3 linked regions of the Rhodopseudomonas sp. BAL398 genome follow. The protein of the gene in region 3 interacts with the protein of the main gene of each other region in a pairwise test. Links are inferred from orthologs where the notes say so. Each region holds a gene or a part of one and is shown on either strand. Other genes may lie near its edges. The genes, in order: RBJ75_RS14490, btsR and RBJ75_RS19870.

The links.
Region 1: the proteins of RBJ75_RS19870 (region 3) and RBJ75_RS14490 interact in binary tests that used the Escherichia coli proteins (3 or more experiments, as listed by UniProt). The link is inferred for Rhodopseudomonas sp. BAL398 from one-to-one orthologs.
Region 2: the proteins of RBJ75_RS19870 (region 3) and btsR interact in binary tests that used the Escherichia coli proteins (3 or more experiments, as listed by UniProt). The link is inferred for Rhodopseudomonas sp. BAL398 from one-to-one orthologs.

What each region holds. Positions count from the first base shown.
Region 1 is NZ_CP133111.1:3,062,042-3,068,409, forward strand. The notes cover bases 1,593-4,592. They hold RBJ75_RS14490 (sulfate/molybdate ABC transporter ATP-binding protein), read right to left. Parts: upstream 3,618-4,592; coding sequence 2,568-3,617; downstream 1,593-2,567. Other genes in these bases: RBJ75_RS14485 (glutaminase), read right to left, coding at 1,593-2,369; cysW (sulfate ABC transporter permease subunit CysW), read right to left, coding at 3,607-4,527; cysT (sulfate ABC transporter permease subunit CysT), read right to left, coding at 4,524-4,592. Outside these bases: RBJ75_RS14475 (glutamine synthetase beta-grasp domain-containing protein), read right to left, coding at 1-618; RBJ75_RS14480 (DUF2735 domain-containing protein), read left to right, coding at 1,129-1,317; more of RBJ75_RS14485, read right to left, coding at 1,428-1,592; more of cysT, read right to left, coding at 4,593-5,318; RBJ75_RS14505 (sulfate ABC transporter substrate-binding protein), read right to left, coding at 5,419-6,368. UniProt on the Escherichia coli protein: Part of the ABC transporter complex CysAWTP involved in sulfate/thiosulfate import. Responsible for energy coupling to the transport system.
Region 2 is NZ_CP133111.1:5,748,661-5,755,028, forward strand. What follows is about bases 2,226-5,225. They hold btsR (two-component system response regulator BtsR), read right to left. Parts: upstream 4,086-5,225; coding sequence 3,366-4,085; downstream 2,226-3,365. Other genes in these bases: pflA (pyruvate formate-lyase-activating protein), read left to right, coding at 2,226-2,658; RBJ75_RS27035 (hypothetical protein), read left to right, coding at 2,681-3,196; RBJ75_RS27045 (sensor histidine kinase), read right to left, coding at 4,082-5,225. In the rest of the region: pflB (formate C-acetyltransferase), read left to right, coding at 1-1,865; more of pflA, read left to right, coding at 1,852-2,225; more of RBJ75_RS27045, read right to left, coding at 5,226-5,788; RBJ75_RS27050 (carbon starvation protein A), read left to right, coding at 5,994-6,368. UniProt on the Escherichia coli protein: Member of the two-component regulatory system BtsS/BtsR, which is part of a nutrient-sensing regulatory network composed of BtsS/BtsR, the low-affinity pyruvate signaling system YpdA/YpdB and their respective target proteins, BtsT and YhjX.
Region 3 is NZ_CP133111.1:4,208,188-4,214,464, forward strand. The notes cover bases 1,620-4,528. They hold RBJ75_RS19870 (glutamate-5-semialdehyde dehydrogenase), read right to left. Parts: upstream 3,766-4,528; coding sequence 2,473-3,765; downstream 1,620-2,472. Other genes in these bases: RBJ75_RS19865 (nicotinate-nucleotide adenylyltransferase), read right to left, coding at 1,813-2,388; RBJ75_RS19875 (oleate hydratase), read left to right, coding at 4,023-4,528. Outside these bases: RBJ75_RS19850 (murein hydrolase activator EnvC family protein), read right to left, coding at 1-536; 23S rRNA (pseudouridine(1915)-N(3))-methyltransferase RlmH, read right to left, coding at 557-1,039; rsfS (ribosome silencing factor), read right to left, coding at 1,200-1,496; more of RBJ75_RS19875, read left to right, coding at 4,529-5,996; RBJ75_RS19880 (TetR/AcrR family transcriptional regulator), read left to right, coding at 6,076-6,277. UniProt on the Escherichia coli protein: Catalyzes the NADPH-dependent reduction of L-glutamate 5-phosphate into L-glutamate 5-semialdehyde and phosphate. The product spontaneously undergoes cyclization to form 1-pyrroline-5-carboxylate.

The sequences.
Region 1 (6,368 bases), 1.1 Mb from region 3 along the record:
CTCGGTGAGACGCTGCAGCAGATAGCGGGCCATCCACATTTCGTCGGCGGCGCGCTTGGAGCCCTTGCCGAAGATCTGGAATTCCCACTGGCCCTTCGCCACTTCGGCGTTGATGCCTTCATGGTTGATGCCGGCGGCCAGGCACAGGTCGAGATGTTCCTCGACGATCTGGCGGGCGACGCTGCCGACATTGCTGTAGCCGACGCCGGTGTAATACGGGCCCTGCGGCGCCGGATAGCCGGCGGCGGGAAAGCCGAGCGGGCGGCCGTCCTTGTACATGAAGTATTCCTGCTCGAACCCGAACCAGGCGCCGTCATCGTCGAGAATGGTGGCGCGGGTGTTGGTCGGATGCGGGGTGACGCCGTCGGGCATCATCACTTCGCACATCACCAGCACGCCGTTGGTGCGCGCGGCGTCCGGGAACACGCGGACCGGCTTCAGCACGCAATCCGAATTGCTGCCTTCCGCCTGCATCGTCGAAGAACCGTCAAAGCCCCACAGCGGCAGTTCGTCGAGCGACGGGAAGTTGGTGAATTCCTTGATCTGCGTCTTTCCCCGCAGGTTCGGCACCGGGGTGTAGCCATCGAGCCAGACATACTCGAGCTTGTACTTTGTCATGCGGTTCTCTCTGAGTTGCAATGCGAAGGGTGATGATCCCAAAGCTTGAAGGCGCCACATGTGCCTGGCGGCCAGCGGTCCTGCTTTTCCCAAGCATTTTGTATGCCAAACGCGACCCACGCGGCGGCCTCGAAGTGCCGGGTCGCGACGCCGCCAGGCTGCCGCGCAAGCGACGACCGGTCGGCCCGAAAACCCCTCGTAACTGCCCGCATGGCGGGCACGAGACATAATTAACCACAGCCGCCCACAATTCCCTGGCCGGCACAGCAACCTTGGTTCCGCGCGGGCGTTGGCCTTGGCGTTTTGATTAGTTCGTCAGCAGATCAGCCGTTGCGCAAATATGCAGCAAATCGTGATTTTTATTTAATCAGGTTGCATGAAGTGAAGGCAAACACGATATGATCAGGAGCCGACGCACGGCGTTATCCGACGCCAAGCAAGGCAAGCGAGCAAGGCAAGTATCGAGGCGACCACATTGGAGAAGACCAACTCGAAGGAGAGAAGGAGCGAATGGTGAATACGAATTTGAACCAGGGATCCGCGAGGATCTATCAATTCCCAGTCGGCGGCCGCGCCGGTTTGTCGAGCCAGTTCGGCGCGACCACACCGTCGGCGACGCCGCTTCCCAATATCGTATCGGGCAGCAGCTGGTATCACGAAGCAGCCGTGGCTGAAGACCGGACCAGCAAGCCGCAATGACACCGATCAGGTCGACGCCCATGCGGGGCGTGAAAGACGCGCGTTAACAAGGGCCGGCGTGCAAACGTTCCGGCCCTTTTCGTTGCGTGCGCCACGCGCGCACGGCCGGTTCAGACCCCGAAGATCGACCAGCCCATCCGCTTGGTCAGCGCCTCCAGGGCGATGCGGCCGAGATGGGAATTGCCCGACGCATCCAGTCCCGGCGACCACACCGCGATCGACGCCTTGCCGGGCGCAACTGCCAGCACACCGCCGCCGACGCCGCTCTTGCCGGGCAGCCCGACCCGATAGGCGAATTCGCCGGAGCCGTCATAATGGCCGCAGGTCAGCATCAGCGCGTTGATGCGCCGCGCGCGCTGCGCCGACACCACCGAATGCCCGGTGGTGGGATTCTTGCCATTATGAGCGAGAAAACGCCCGGCCATCGCCAGCTGCCGACAGCTCATCGCGATGGCGCAATGGTGAAAATAGACGCCCAGCGTGAAATCGACCGGGTTGTCGAGCACGCCGAACGACTTCATGTAGTTGGCCAGTGCGGCATTGCGAAAGCCGGTGCGCTGCTCGGACGCCGCGACCGCGGCATCGATGGTGATGGCCGGATCGTCGGCCAGAAACTGCATGAAGCGCAAGATCTCGCCGATCGCCTCGCGCGGCTGATGCCCGGATAGAATCACGTCGGTCACCGCGATGGCGCCGGCATTGATGAAGGGATTGCGCGGCACGCCGCGCTCACGTTCGAGCTGGACGATGGAGTTGAAGGCGGAGCCCGAAGGCTCGCGGCCGACCCGGCGCCAGAGCCGGTCGCCGACCAGGCCGAGCGCCAGCGTCAGCGTGAACACTTTCGAGATGCTCTGGATCGAGAACGCCACATCGGCCTCGCCGCCGACGAAGGCGTTGCCGTCGGCGTCGATCACCGCGATGCCGAACACGTTCGGGTCGACCCCGGCCAGTTCGGGAATGTAATGCGCCACCTCGCCGCGATCGCTCCGCTGCGCCATCTCGGCGGCGATGTCGCGGACCACGGCGTCGAGGGATTCGCTCGCGTTGGTCATTCCCGGGCGCGAGCGTTTGCGCACGAAGCCAGACTCTGGCCACAGGGGCTGACCGCAAGATTCCGGGTTCGCGCGCAGCTATCGCTGCGCCCGCCCCGCAATGACGTCTGTGCCGGGGATGGCCGGTGGGTTTTGATATGAGGCATCGTCAACAGAACTCGCAATTTCACCGCGCGCCATGCACGACGCGTACCAGCCCTAGTCCGGCGTGGCAAAAATCCGGTAGCGGCGCGGCTGCAGGCTGACGCGGTCGCCGGGCTTCAGGTCGCGGTCGCGCGGCGCGTCGATCTCGATCATTGTGCACGGGCCGGCGGTGTTGAGCACGATGTCGGCGCGATGCATCGGCCCGAAGGCCCGCACATGCTTGACCGCGCCCTCCAGCGCGCCAGAGCCGCTCGGCCCGATCGCCAGATCGTGGCGGCGGATGAACAGCTTCGAAGGGCCCGGACGGGCGTCGCGGGTGTCGAGGGCCAACACCTTGTCGCCGAGCCGGACCCGGCCATCGCGGATCTCGACCGGCAGCACGATCGATTCGCCGATGAAGCCGTGGACGAAGGCGCTGGCGGGCTCTTCATAGACATCGCCGGGGCTGCCGATCTGCTCGATCCGCCCCTTGTCCATCACCACCACACGGTTGGCGACTTCCAGCGCCTCTTCCTGGTCGTGGGTGACGAAGATCGAGGTGACGTGGATCTCCTCATGCAGCGTGCGCAGCCATTTCCGCAGCTCCTTGCGCACCTTGGCGTCGAGCGCGCCGAACGGCTCGTCGAGCAGCAGAATCTTGGGTTCGATTGCCAGCGCGCGGGCCAGCGCGATGCGCTGGCGCTGGCCGCCGGAGAGCTGGCTCGGATAGCGTCCCGCCAGCCAATCGAGCTGCACCAGGTCGAGCAGCTCTTTCACCCGGGCGCGGATCTCGGCCTCGCTCTTGCGGATCGCGCGCGGCTGCACCCGCAGCCCGAAGGCGACGTTTTCGAACACGCTCATATGGCGGAACAGGGCGTAATGCTGGAACACGAAGCCGACATGGCGCTCGCCGGCGCCGCGCGCCAGCGCATCCTCGCCATCGAACGCGACCTGCCCGGAATCCGGCCAGTCCAGCCCAGCGATGATCCGCAGCAGCGTGGTCTTGCCGGAGCCGGACGGCCCCAGCAGCGCCACCAATTCGCCGGTCTCGACCTTGAGGTCGACGTCGTCGAGCGCGGTGAAGGCACCGAAGCGCTTGACGATATTGCGGACTTCAATCGTCATGGAGTTCACGTCCTTGCTCGATCCGGCCTTCCAGCACGGTCTTTGCGATCAGCGTGACCAGCGCCAGAAGCGCCAGCAGCGACGCCACCGCAAACGCCGCCACCATCTGATATTCGTTATACAGAATCTCGACCAGCAGCGGCATGGTGTTGGTCTCGCCGCGGATATGGCCCGACACCACCGAGACCGCGCCGAACTCGCCCATCGCCCGCGCGTTGCACAGCAGCACGCCGTAGAGCAGGCCCCATTTGATGTTCGGCAGCGTCACCTTCCAGAAGGTCTGCCAGAATCCGGCGCCGAGCGAGATCGCGGCCTCCTCCTCCTGCGAGCCCTGCTCCTGCATCAGCGGAATCAGCTCGCGCGCCACGAAGGGAAAGGTGACGAAGCTGGTCGCCAGCACGATCGCCGGCATCGCGAACAGGATGTGAATGCCATGCGCCATCAGCCAGCCGCCGAAAAAGCCCTGGGCGCCGAACAGCAGCACGAACACCAGGCCGGAAATCACCGGGCTGACCGAGAACGGCAGATCGATCAGGGTGATCAGCAGCGTCTTGCCGCGAAACTCGAATTTCGCGATCGCCCAGGCCGCCGCGACACCGAACAGCAAATTGAGGCCGACCGAGATCAATGCGGTCGCCAGCGTCAGCCGGATCGCCGACAGCGCCTCGGCATTCGACAGCGCCGTCAGGTAGAAGCCGATCCCTTTCGAGAAGGCTTCGGCGAACACCAGCAGCAGCGGCAGCCCGACGAACACCGTCAGGAACGTCACCGCAAGGCCGATGACGATGCCGCGCACCAGCCGTGGCTCGGTGTGGGAATCGCGGTGAGCGCGGCCGGCGATATGGTCCGCGGCCTTCGCGGCTCTCGCCGCGGCCGCGCGCGCGCGGGATGCGGTCACGACCATCGTCATGTCTCGACCACCGATACGGCGCGGCTTTGCGACCAATGTTGCAGCCTGTTGAGCAGGAAGATGATCAGGAACGAGAACACCAGCATAACCACCGCGATCGCGGTGGCGTCGGCATAGCGAAACTCCGACAGCCGGATGACTATCAAAAGCGGCGCGATCTCCGAGACATTGGGCAAATTGCCGGCGATGAAGATCACCGAACCATATTCGCCGACCGCACGTGCGAACGCCAGCGCGAAGCCGGTCAGAATCGCCGGCAACAGCGACGGCAAAATGACGCGGGTGATGGTCTGCCAGCGATTGGCGCCGAGGCTTTCGGCGGCCTCCTCGATCTCGACGTCAAGATCGATCAGCACCGGCTGCACGGTGCGCACCACGAAGGGAATGCCGATGAACACCATGGCGATGAAGATCCCGAGCGGCGTGAACGCCACCTTGATGCCGAGTGCCGCCAGCGGCGCGCCGAGCCAGCCCTTCTGCGCGAACAATGTCGTCAGCGCGATGCCCGCCACCGCGGTCGGCAGCGCGAAGGGAATATCGACAATGGCGTCGAAGATCCGGCGGCCGGGAAAGCGATAGCGCACCAGCGCCCAGACGATGATCAACCCCGCGACTAGATTGACCAGCGCCGCCGCGAAAGCCAGGCCGAAGGAAATCCGCAAAGCGTGCAGCGTCCGCCGGCTGGTCAGGATCTCGCCGAATTGCGCCAGGCTGAGTTCGGCGGTCTTGACGAACAACCCGGCCAGCGGAATCAGGATCAGCAGCGACAGCCACGTCAGCGTGAGCCCCATGGTGAGGCCGAATCCCGGCAGCGCGCTGCGTCTCGATGCTCCGCTCACAATGTCCCTCGGTCGATCATCGACGCCGTGCGGCCAAACTCCCGCGTGGCCTCTAATCCTTATAGATCTTATCGAACACGCCGCCCTGAGCGAAATGCTCGCTCTGCGCTTTGGCCCAACCGCCGAATTCCTCGTCGATTGTGAACAGCTCGACCTTGGCAAAGGTATCGGCATATTTAGCGGCAACAGCCGGGTCGCGCGGCCGGTAGAAATTGCGCGCGGCGATTTCCTGCGCCTGCGGCGTGTACCAATATTGCAGATAGGCCTCCGCGGCCTTTCTGGTGCCTTTGGCGTCCACCACTTTGTCGATCACCGCGACCGGCGGCTCGGCCAGGATCGACACCGATGGCGCGACGATCTCGAACTGGCCCTTGCCGAATTCCTTGATCGCCAGAAACGCTTCGTTCTCCCAGGTCAGCAGCACGTCGCCGACGCCGCGCTCGACAAAGGTAACGGTGGCGCCGCGCGCGCCGGTATCGAGGACGGGAACGTTCTTGTAGATGCTGGCGACGAAATCCCGCGCCCGCTCCTGCGATCCGGATTTCTTCAGCGCATAGCCCCAGGCCGCCAGATAGTTCCAGCGCGCGCCGCCCGAGGTCTTCGGATTCGGCGTGATCACGCTGATGCCCGGCTTGACCAGATCGTCCCAGTCCTTGATGCCCCTGGGATTGCCCTTGCGCACCAGGAACACGATGGTCGAGGTATAGGGCGCGGCGTTCTGCGGCAGTCGCTTCTGCCAGTCCTTATCGATCAGGCCCTTGGCGGCGATGGCGTCGATGTCATAGGCCAGCGCCAAAGTGACGACGTCGCCCTGCAAGCCGTCGATCACGCTGCGCGCCTGCGAGCCCGAGCCGCCATGCGACTGCTTGATCTCGACGCTATCGCCAGTCTGCTTTTGATAGGCAGCCGCGAAGGATTTGTTGAATTCTGCATAAAGTTCGCGGGTCGGATCATAGGACACGTTGAGCAGCGACACATCGGCCGCGACGGCGGAGCCGGCCC
Region 2 (6,368 bases), 1.5 Mb from region 3 along the record:
TCGATCCCAGCTTCGAGAAGATCTTCCCGACGCTGCGTAAAACTCACAACGACGCGGTGTTCGACATCTATGCGCCGGACGCCGTGCGCTGCCGCAAGTCCGGCATTATCACCGGGCTTCCCGACGCCTATGGCCGCGGCCGCATCATCGGCGACTATCGCCGCGTCGCGCTGTACGGCGTGACCCGGCTGATCGAGGACAAGAAGGCGCAGGGCGCCAGTCTCGAACTCGACTCGCTCGACGAGGCGGTGCTGCGCCTGCGCGAGGAGATCGCCGAGCAGATCCGCGCGCTGAAGGAACTGGTAGTGATGGCCAAGGCCTATGGCTTCGACCTTTCCAAGCCGGCGGCGAACGCCCGCGAGGCGATCCAGTGGACCTATTTCGCATACCTCGCCGCCGTCAAGGAATCCAACGGCGCGGCGATGTCGCTGGGACGGGTGTCGAACTTCCTCGATATCTATATCGCGCGTGACATCGCCGAGGGCGTGCTCGACGAGGCGACCGCGCAGGAGTTGGTCGATCATTTCGTGATGAAGCTGCGGATCGTCCGGTTCCTGCGCACGCCGGAATATGATACGCTGTTCTCCGGCGATCCGACCTGGGTCACCGAATCGATCGGCGGCATGGGGCTGGACGGCCGTCCGCTGGTGACGCAGTCGAGCTTCCGCTTCCTGCACACGCTGGAGACGCTGGGCCCGGCGCCGGAGCCGAACCTCACCGTGCTGTGGTCGGAGAATCTGCCGCAGGGCTTCAAGGATTATTGCGCTCTGACCTCGATCCGCACCTCGTCGATCCAGTACGAGAGCGACGACCTGATGCGGCCCTATTGGGGCGACGATTACGGCATCGCCTGCTGCGTCTCCGCGATGCGCATCGGCAAGCAGATGCAGTTCTTCGGCGCCCGCGCCAACCTCGCCAAGGCGATGCTCTACGCCATCAACGGCGGACGCGACGAACTCTCCGGCGAACAGATCGGCCCGACTTTCGCGCCGGTCACCGGCGATGTGCTCGACTTCGACGAGGTCACGGCCAAGCTCGGCCCGATGATGGACTGGCTCGCCAAGGTCTATGTCGGCGCGCTCAACGCGATCCACTACTGCCACGACAAATACATGTATGAGCGCATCGAAATGGCGCTGCATGATCGCGATATCCTGCGCACTATGGCCTGCGGCATCGCCGGCCTGTCGGTCGCCGCCGACAGCCTGTCGGCGATGAAGCACGCCAAGGTGAAGGTGATCCGCGACGCGCGCGGGCTCGCCACCGACTTCGAGATCGAAGGCGACTACCCGGCCTTCGGCAACAATGACGACCGCGTCGACGAGATCGCGATCTGGCTGGTCAAAGAGTTCATGACCCGGCTGCGCAAGCAGAAGACCTATCGGGGCTCGGTCGCCACCATGTCGGTGCTGACCATCACCTCGAACGTCGTCTACGGCAAGAAGACCGGCAACACTCCCGACGGTCGCAAGGCCGGCGAACCCTTCGCGCCGGGCGCCAACCCGATGCATCGCCGCGACGTCAAGGGTGCGGTCGCCTCGATGGCCTCGGTGGCGAAGCTGCCCTATGCGCATTCGCAGGACGGCATCTCCTACACCTTCACCATCGTGCCCTCGGCGCTGGGCGCTGCGGAAGCCGATCGCGTCACCAACCTGAACGGCCTGCTCGATGGCTACTTCGCCCAGGGTGGCCACCATATCAACGTCAACGTGTTCGACCGCGCGACCTTGCTGCACGCGATGGATCACCCGGAACTGTATCCGCAGCTCACCATCCGGGTCTCCGGCTATGCGGTGAACTTCACCAAGCTGACGCGCGAGCAACAGCTCGACGTCATCTCTCGGACCTTTCATGATCTACACTGACCAGGCCAATGCCGGCTACGCCACGGCGGCGCGCAAACCCACGGGTTTGCGCGCGGTGCGCCCAGCCATCTCTGGCTGGGTGCATTCAACCGAGGTTGGCGGCGCCGTCGATGGACCGGGTATTCGCTACGTGCTGTTTCTGGCGGGCTGTCTGCTGCGCTGCCAATATTGCCACAACCCTGACTCCTGGCACATGCACCAGGGCAAGCCGACCAATTCGCGCGAGGTGTTACGCGATATCGGCAGCTACACCAAATTTCTCATGCATGCCCGCGGCGGCGTGACGCTCAGCGGCGGCGAGCCGCTGGTGCAGCCCGACTTCACCCACGCGATCCTGCGCGGCTGCAAGGAGATGGGCCTGCATACTGCGCTCGACACCGCGGGCTTCCTCGGCGCCCATGCCGACGATTACCTGCTGGCCGACGTCGATCTGGTGCTGCTCGATATCAAGGCCTTCTCGGAGGCGACCTATCACGACCTCACCGGCGTCGCGCTGGGACCGACGCTGGTGTTCGCCCGCCGCCTCGCGGCGATGAAGAAGCCGGTCTGGATCAGATTTGTGCTGGTTCCCGGCCTCACTGACAAATTCGACGAGATTGAGAAAATGGCGGCGTTCGCGCGTGAACTCGGCAATGTCGAGCGCGTCGACGTGTTGCCGTTCCACAAGATGGGCGAGTTCAAATGGGCCGCCGGCGGCGTGCCGTATCGACTTGCCGGCACAGAGCCGCCGACGCCCGACCTGCTCGAGCGCACCCGCGCGGTGTTTCGCCGCCATGATCTGGTGGTGACGTGAGTTGTTAGCAAGGAGAAAGTCGATGTCGACTTGGGACATTATGAGCCCTGGCGTTTCGTTTGCGCGGCGCAATTCGCCTGCGGCGGCGGTGGTGCGCAAGGAGGTCGCGATGGTGCCGAGTGCCGCCGAATTCGCGGCCCTTGCCACCGCCGCCGAAGAGGCCGAACGCGCGCAGCGCGCGGCGGCCGAGCGCATCGCGGGTGAGGCGCGTCGCGCGCTGGTCACCGCGCTACAGCAGAAGGCGCTCGACGAGGCGAACTGGCAGGCGTTGATCGATCGCGCGCGTCAGGTGGCGCGCCGCGGCGCCCGCGAGATGCTGCTGATCCGATTTCCGTCGGAGCTGTGCAGCGACCGCGGACGCGCCATCAACGCCATGGACCCGCATTGGCCGGAGACGTTGATCGGCGAGGCCGCCGACATGTTCGAACGCTGGCGGCGGGAATTGCGGCCGCAGGGCTTCGGCCTGACCGCGCAGATCCTCGACTTCCCGGGTGGTTTCCCCGGCGATGCCGGTCTCACGCTCCGATGGGGACGCTGAGCCGACGCGCACGACTCGCGTAAGTATTGCGCTGACTGTAGGCCGAAGCTGATCGAAGCGGTGCGACAAAGATTCCTTCGCCCCGCTTGCGGGGAGAGGTGAAGCAGTGCTCGTCGCAGTAACGACTCTGGTTCCTGCTACGCTGATTGCTCGCTCGCCGCAGCCGGTGTCAGCCGACGCCCAGCTTCTCCTTGAGCAGGGACAGAAACCGCCGGCTGACCGGCACCGAGCGTCCGGCCAGCGTCAGGATATGTCCGAGCCCGCCTTCCTCGAAGCGGAGCTCCTTGATGCGGTCGAGGTTGACCAGATATTGCCGGTGACACTGGAACATGCTGGTGCGTTCTTCCAGCGTGCGCAGCGACAGTTCGGTGAAGCGTTCCTTGCCGTCCTCGCCGACTACATAGACGCCGCTGGGCCGCGAGGCGACATATTCGACGTCCTCGACCCGCAGCAGCGAAATCCGGTTTTGGCCGGTGCAGGGGATCTGCCGCAGCGGATGGGCGCGCTTGAGCGTGCCGACGTCCTGCGGGGCGCGATCGCGCTGCAGCCGTTGCAGGGTCTTGCCCAGGCGCGCCGGATCGACCGGCTTCAGCAAATAGTCGAAAGCGTTCTCCTCGAAGGCCTGCACGGCGTAGTCGTCATGCGCGGTGAGAAACACGATCCGCGGGGGGTGGACCGGATCGAGCATGGTGAGCATTTCCAGCCCGGTGATGCGCGGCATCTGGATGTCGAGGAACACGACCTCGGGCTGCAGCCGGTTGATCGCGGCGATCGCCTCGACGGCGTTGCCGGCCTCGCCGACGATGTCGATATCGCCGGCTTCGTTGAGCAGCACGCGCAACTCGCTCAGGGCAGGGGGCTCGTCATCGACAATCAAGACGCGCATCATGCGGCCACCATCTGCATTGGCAGCCGCATGGTGACGCGGGTGCGCACGTCGGGTTCAAAGCTCACATCGAGCCCGTAACCTTCGCCATAGCGGTTGCGGATTCGTCGGTCCACCAGGCTCATGCCGAGCCCGTCGCCGGGCGGATGCTCGGCGTACAAGCCGGCGTTGTCTTCGACCGACAGCAAGAGCACGCCCTCCATCTGCCTCGCCGCGATCCGCACCACGCCGGCTTCGAGCATATGGGCGATGCCATGCTTGATGGCGTTTTCCACGATCAGCTGCAGCGAGAAAGCCGGAAGCTGGACCACGCGCAGCGCCTCGGGAACGTCGAATTCGACCGACAGCCGGTCCGCGAAACGGGCCAGCTCGATCTGCAGATAGGCGTTCACATGCTCGATTTCGTCGCCCAGCGTCGCATCCTCGGTGGGCCGCTTGAGGTTCTTGCGGAAAAAGGTCGACAGATGCAGCACCAATTCGCGGGCGCGCTCGGGATCCGTGCGGATGATCGAGGACAACACGTTGAGCGTGTTGAACAGGAAGTGCGGATTGATCTGCGCGTGCAGCAGCTTGATCTCCGAGCGCGCCAGCAGCTGGGTCTTCTCGTCATAGCGGCCCGCCAGGATCTGGCTGGAAAACAGCCGCGCCAAGCCCTCGCCGAGGGTGCGGTTGATGTTGGAGAACAGCTTGCTGCGCGGCTCGTAAAGCTTGATGGTGCCGATCACGCGTTCATCCTCGCCGAGCAGGGGGATCACCAGCGAGGCGCCGAGCCGGCAGGTCGGGCTGAGCGAGCAGCGATATTCGGTCTCGTCGCCATCCGCATAGACCACTTGGTTGTGCTCGATCGCGAGCCGCGTCTGCTCTGAGGCGATCGGTGTGCCCGGCAGATGGTGGTCGTCGCCGATGCCGATAAAGGCCAGGATCTTCTCGCGGTCGGTGATGGCCACCGCGCCGACGCCGGTTTCTTCATAGAGGATGCGGGAGATTCGCGTCGTGGTTTCCTCGTTGAAGCCGCTGCGCAGGATGCCTTCGGCCCGCGCCGCGATCTTCAGTGCCTTGGCCGAAAACACGCTGGACTGGCGTTCCGTCAGCACCCGGCGTTCCAGCAGAATGCGCATGAACAGGCCTGCGCCCAGCGTATTGGCGATCCACATCGGCAACGCGACGTGGTCGACCACCGACCAGGCGACCGCGAACGGCCGGGTGATCAGCAGGATGATCGCCATCTGCGCCACTTCGGCGACGAAGGTCACCAGCGCCACGCGCCAGGGGTCGAACAGCCGGTCGAATTGCCGCTTGCCGACATAGTGGCGGTGCACCAGGCCGCCGATCAGCCCCTCGGTAATGGTGGAAATCGCACAGGCGACGTCGGTCGGGCCGCCGAGCGAATAGCGATGCAACCCGCCGGTGAGCCCGACTGCCAATCCCACTGACGGCCCGCCGAGCAGACCGCCCAGAACCGCCCCGATCGCCCGTGTATTGGCGATGGAATCGTCGAATTGCAGGCCGAAATAGGTGCCCATGATGCAGAACATCGAGAAGATCAGATAGGCCGCGGCCTTATGGGCGGGGCGCACGGTGACGTTCATCAGCGGAATGAACAGCGGCGTTCGGCTCAACAGATAGGCAATCACCAGATAGACGCAGGTCTGCTGCAGCAGCAACAGCGTCATGGTGAGGCGATCGAGCAACATCGCAGGCAGCATTGGGGATTCCGGACCGGTGTCTTGACCCACCATAGGTTGGCCGAACCGGCGCTGCACCTCCGTAAGGCACCGCGAGGGCTGTGCGGCCCGCCGCTCAGTGCCCGCTGGCGGCCGCTCGGCGAAGCATGCTGCCGCTCTCGGAAACCGCCATTCGCGACGCAATTGCCTGGATTAGGGTCGCCGCATCTTCAAAAGGAGAGCAGCCATGATCCACGCCCTTCCATTCGTCATAGGGACGATCTGCGTCCTGACGATCTGCTACCGTTTTTACGGGATATTCTTCGTTCGCACGGTCTTGCGCGCGGACGACTCGGAAGTGACACCCGCCCATTCCATGCAGGACGGCCGCAATTTCGTGCCGACCAGGAAATGGGTCAATGCCGGCCAGCATTTCGCCGCGATCGCGGCGGCCGGCCCGCTGGTCGGGCCGGTGCTCGCGGCCCAGTTCGGCTACCTGCCAGGCTTCCTCTGGCTGCTGATCGGCGCGGTCCTGGGCGGCGCGGTGCATGACACCGTGGTGCTGTTCGCCTCGATGAAGTACAAAGGCCAGTCGCTGTCGGAAGTGGCCAAGGCCGAGCTC
Region 3 (6,277 bases):
GGCACCACGGCGCCGAGCAGCATCGCGGTGCGCAGCGATTGCAGCGCATCTTCCGGCCGCACCAGCAGGGCCGGCGGCGCGCGCCGGCCGGCGCGCTGCAGCGCCGCCAGCACCTCGGAGATTTCGGCGCGGCGGGATTCCAGCGAGGCGCGGATCTGGGTCTCGCGCGCATCGAGCGGCAGCAGTCGCGCCTCGGTCTCGCCGATTCGGGTCTCGACGCCGCGCACCTTGGCGGCGACATCGATCAGTTGCTGATTGAGCTTGGCGCGGTCTTCGCCGATCGCCGCGATGTCGGCCTTGAGTTTTTCCTGCAGCTCGGCGGCGCTTTTTTGCCGCGCGCGCGCGGCCTCGAGCTCCTGTTCGCGCTGCCTGATCAGATCGACCGTCGGCGGCGTCGGCGCGCCTTGCGCGCGCGCGGCCGGCGTCGGACCCGCGGCAAAGCCGATCGAGATCAGGCTGGCGGACAACAGCGCGAAGCTCGGCCAGCCGGGAACGGCGGCGCGCGTTTTCGGACTGGGGGACCGCTCTGATGGCATCGGCAGGGTTCGGCGCCTCGTTATGAACGATGGTAAGGATGGCCGGACAAAATGGTCGCGGCGCGGTAAATCTGTTCCAGAAGCATGACGCGAACCATCTGATGCGGCCAGGTCGCGGCGCCAAATGAGAGGCACAACTTCGCCTTGCGCCGCAATTCGGGCAAAAGTCCGTCCGCGCCGCCGATCACGAAAATTGTGTTCGGCACCGATTCATCGCGCCAGCGCCCGAGCTGGCGGGCAAAGCTCGGGCTATCGAGGCTTTGGCCGCGCTCGTCGAGCGCCACCAGCACGGATTTATCGGGGATCAACGCCGCGATCGCGGCCGCCTCGTCGGCGATTCGGGTGGGCGCGTCGCGGGCGCGGCTTTCCGGCAATTCGTGGATCTCGAGGCCGCGAAGCCCGAGTTTGCGGCCGACATCGTCGAACCGCGCGCGGTAACGCTCGGCAAGTTCCCGTTCCGGACCTTGCTTCAGCCGGCCTATCGCAATCACAGCAAGTCGCATCGGCTCACGCTAGAGCGTTTTCGAGCGAAGTGGAAACCGGTTCGCGGTTCGCGGTTCGCGTGAAGAAAACGCGTCAAAACAACAATCTAGAGCTCCGGTTCTGATCTATCAGATCCGGAATAGCTCTAGCATGAGCGCGCGGTGGACCTCGGCAGATCCGTTACAGCGTTTTCGCCGGCGTGGGGCTTTGCGTCCACAATCGTTCCAGATTGTAGAATTCGCGCACCTCGGGCCGAAACACATGCAGGATCACGTCGCCGCAATCGATCAGCACCCAGTCGCAATTGGGCAAGCCCTCGACATGGAGCTTCTTGATGCCGGATTCCTTCAGCGCCTTGGCGACATTTTCCGCGATCGCGCCGACATGGCGGTTCACCCGTCCGCTGGTTACGACCATATAGTCGGAAAAGGCGGATTTGCCGCGCAGGTCAATGGTGATCGTTTCCTCCGCCTTCATGTCGTCGAGGCGGGAGAGGATCAGTTTGAGGGTCTCGGCGGCGTCAGCTTGCGCCTCGGCGGCCGCAGCGGGTGTCGATGTTTTGCGGGTCCGCGACGCCACGGATTTAACCGGCTTGGCCTTGACGGCCTCGTCGAGCACGGCCTCGTCCAAGACGGATTTGGGCAACGCAGCCTTCGCTAAAACAGACTTAGACAATACAGATGTGGTCAGGGACCATTCCTTTCACTGTATCGCGAACGCCGAATCTCGACGCCCGGCACACATACTAGGCATGTGGGGTGTGTGGTTTCAATATTCCAGTTGCGCGAGCATATCATTTCTTCCAGCTGCCGTCCGGGTTCCGCAGGCTGGTGGACGACAGCTGCGATTTCATCCCGGTCAGAAACACCCAGGCCGGCGGCTTGCGGTCCGCCAGCGTCGCGGCCGCATTCGACGGAATCCGCGACCGCGCCAAGGCCCGCGCCGCGGGCGCGGCCAGCGCCCGGAAACTGGTCGGCGGCCGATCGATCACCGCAATCGCAACCTCGGCTGCGATCCGCTGCCAGCCCTGCCAGCGATGGAACTGTGCGAGATTATCGGCGCCCATGATCCAGACGAACCGCGCCGCGGGACAATGCCGGCGCAAATAATGGATGGTGTCGTGAGTGTAGCGGGTGCCGATGACCGATTCGAGACAGCTCACCACGATCCGCGGATCGTGCGCCATGGCGCGGGCGGCGGCGGCGCGGTCGTCGAGCTCGCGCAAACCGGCGGCGTCCTTCAGCGGATTGCCCGGCGAGACCAGCCACCAGATCCGGTCGAGCTGCAGGCGCTTGAGCGCAAACAGGCTGATGGCGCGATGCGCCTGATGCGGCGGGTTGAACGACCCGCCGAGCAGCCCGATGCGCATCCCATTGGTGAAGGCCGGAATCGCGGATGTGGCGGGGGCTTTGTCCAGCGCCAAATCAGGATCCGCCGCTGCAGTAAGACGCGGTCAAGGCCGGGTCTGCCCGGTGCCGTGGACGCGATATTTGAAACTGGTCAGTTGCTCTGCTCCGACGGGTCCGCGCGCGTGAAACTTGCCGGTGGCAATCCCGATCTCGGCGCCAAAGCCGAATTCGCCGCCATCGGCGAATTGGGTCGAGGCGTTATGCAGCACGATCGCCGAATCCACGCCGTTGAGAAAGGCCTCGGCGGCGGCCGCATCCTCGGTCACGATCGCGTCGGTGTGATGCGAGCCGTGGCCCGCGATATGGGCCATCGCCCCCTCGACGCCGTCGACCAGCCTGGCGGCGATGATCGGCGCCTCGAATTCGGTGTTCCAATCCTGCTCCGACGCCGGCTTCACCCGCGGGTCGGCGCGCTGCACATCGTCGTCGCCGCGCACCTCGCAGCCGGCCTCGAGCAGCATTGCCACCAGCGGCTGCAGAGTAGCCGCCGCAGCGGCGCGGTCGATCAGCAGGGTTTCGGCGGCGCCGCAGACCCCGGTGCGCCGCATCTTGGCGTTGAGCACGATCGCCTTGGCCATCTGCAGATCGGCGGCGCGATCGACATAGACCGCGTTGATGCCTTCCAGATGCGCGAACACCGGCACCCGCGCCTCGGCCTCGACCCGGGCGACCAGGCTCTTGCCGCCGCGCGGCACGATCACGTCGATGCCGCCATCGAGGCCGCCGAGCAGCAGCCCGACCGCGGCGCGGTCGCGGGTCGGCACCAGCGTAATCGCCGCTTCCGGCAGACCGGCCTCGCGTAAACCCTGCACCAGGCAGGCATGGATGGCGCGGCAGGAGCGGAAACTGTCGGAGCCGCCGCGCAGGATCACCGCATTGCCGGATTTCAGGCACAGCACGCCGGCGTCGGCGGCCACATTGGGGCGGCTTTCGAAGATCACGGCGATCACCCCGAGCGGCACCCGGACCCGCTCGATGACCATGCCGTTGGGACGCTGCCAGCGTTCGGTGACGGCGCCGACCGGATCGGCGATGCCGCGCACCACCGCGATGCCATCGGCCATCGCGGCGACCCGGGCCGGCGTCAGCGCCAGCCGGTCGACAAAGGCGTCGGTGGCGCCGGCCGCCTTGGCCTCGGCGACATCCTCCGCATTAGCGGCGAGAATTGCGGCAGCGCCGGCGCGTACCGCGCGCTCCATGGCGTCCAGCGCCTGATTCTTCTGCTCAGCCGGCGTCAGCGCCAGCAGCCGCGCCGCGGCGCGGGCCTGGCGGGCCAGATCGGTCATCAGGGTCGACAGCTCGGCGCTGCCGTCGATGGCTTTGAGAGAGGCGGTCATGGTCATCCGCAGGCTAAAAGGTCTTTGCCATCATACAAATAGACAGGAAACCCGCGGCCGCCAAGGCGCTTGCGGGATCCAGCGGCTGATCTTGGCAGATTACGGACGATTTCGCCGGGGCCACCGCCGACCGGCGCGGATGGGTTTTCAGGCGACCACTCATTTGAGATATCAGTTGATATATTAATATCACTCGATATGGTCCTATCCAGAGCGACCGACGGCCAAATGGGCTGTCGAACAATGGAAGTGAATTCATGACCGACAATTCCAGCACGCCAGCACCGGCGTCCGTCTTCCCGATCGAAGCCAATGTGGGCTCGGGTTTCTGGAAAAAAGGGCCGAGTGACACGCTGCCGCCGCCCGACATGACCGGCCCCTATATGCGCAACCGCCCGGTTCCGACCGCGCCGGTCGCGGGGCGCAAGGCATGGATCATCGGCAGCGGCATCGCTGGCCTGGCCGCCGCCTTCTACATGATCCGCGACGGCGGCATGAATGGCGAGGACATCACCATCATCGACACGATGGACATCGCCGGCGGCTCGCTCGACGGCGCCGGAAATGCGGAAGAGGGCTACATCATCCGCGGTGGCCGCGAGATGAACTTCAACTACGACAATTTCTGGGACATGTTCCAGGACGTTCCGGCGCTGGAGCTGCCCGAAGGTTTTAGCGTCCTCGACGAATACCGCCTGGTCAACGACAACGACCCGAACTACTCCAAGGCCCGGCTGATGCACAAGCAGGGCCAGATCCGCGATTTTTCGACGCTTGGCCTGAGCAAGGCCCACCAGTGGGAAATCATCAAGCTTCTGCTCAAGCGCAAGGAAGACCTCGATGACATCACCATCGAGGAGTATTTCAGCGAAAGTTTCTTCGAGACCAATTTCTGGTATCTGTGGCGATCGATGTTCGCCTTCGAGAACTGGCAGAGCCTGCTCGAGCTCAAGCTCTATATGCATCGCTTCCTCGATGCGCTCGACGGCATGGCCGACATGTCGGCGCTGGTATTTCCGAAGTACAATCAATATGACAGCTTCGTCGTGCCGCTGGTCCGCATGCTCAAGGACAAGGGCGTCAAGGTGCAGTTCGATACCCGCGCCTACGACCTCGACATGGTCGAGCAGGATGGCGAGCGCATCGTCACGGCGATCCGGTGCAAGGTCGGCGGCAACAGCGAGAGCATCGCGGTCGGTGAGAACGATATGGTGTTCGCGCTGACCGGCTCGATGACCGAGGGCACGGCCTATGGCGACATGGACACCGTCCCGGTTCTGCAGCGCGGCAATGCCGAGCCGGGCGAGGACAGCGACTGGGCGCTGTGGAAGAACCTGGCGAAGAAATCGCCGATCTTCGGCAAGCCGGAGAAATTCTACGGCAATGTCGCCGGTTCAATGTGGGAATCGGCAACGCTGACCGGCAAGCCGTCGCCCCTCGTCGACAGGCTGAAGCAATTGTCGGTCAACGATCCCTATTCGGGAAAGACCGTGACCGGCGGGGTCATCACCTTCACCGATTCCAACTGGGTGATGAGCTTCACCTGTAACCGCCAGCCGCACTTTCCGACCCAGCCCGACGATGTGCTGGTGCTGTGGGTCTATGCGCTGCTGATGGACAAGGATGGCAACTACGTCAAGAAGCCGATGCCGGCCTGTACCGGCCGCGAGATTTTGGCGGAGCTGTGCTATCATCTGGGCATCGTCGATCAGCTCGATGAGGTCGCGGGCAAGACCAAGGTCCGCCTGGCGCTGATGCCCTATATCACCGCGCAGTTCATGCCGCGCGCGGCCGGCGACCGCCCGCGCGTGGTGCCGGAGGGCTGCACCAACCTCGCTTTGATGGGGCAGTTCGTGGAAACCAGCAACGACATTATTTTCACGATGGAGGCTTCGGTGCGCACGGCGCGGATCGGCGTCTATACGTTGCTCGGCCTGCCCAAGCAGGTCGCCGACATCAGCCCGGTGCAATACGACATCCGCAACATGTTGAGGGGCGCCCGCGCGCTCAACAACAACGAGCCGTTCCCCGGCGAACGGCTGTTGCATCGCCTGCTCGGCAACAGCTATTACGCCCATATCCTGCCGCCTTTGCCCGACCGGGACGACACGATCGGCGAACATCTGGAAGCCGAGCTGGCCACCGTTCTCGGCAAGGGCAGCCAGGCGCTCGGCGCGGTGCAAACCTGGCTCGAGAAAATGCGCGACGGGCTGAGCGGCAAATCGAAATAGCCCATCCAAGACTGTGCGGATGGGGCAGCGGTCGACGCCGCCTCGCCCTCCGCACAGGACTCACATCGGGACCGAGTTGATGCGCAAGACACGGCAACAGCAGCGACTCGAAACGCGGGAGCGCCTGATCGCCTCGGCCCATGCGTCGATCGTGCGCGGCGGCATCGGCGGCTTGTCGTTGCGCGGATTGTGCGACGAGGCCGGCTATTCGCAAGGCGCGTTCTATTCGAATTTCGCCAGCCGCGACGAGCTGTTGTTGGCGCTGATGGAACGCCATCTCC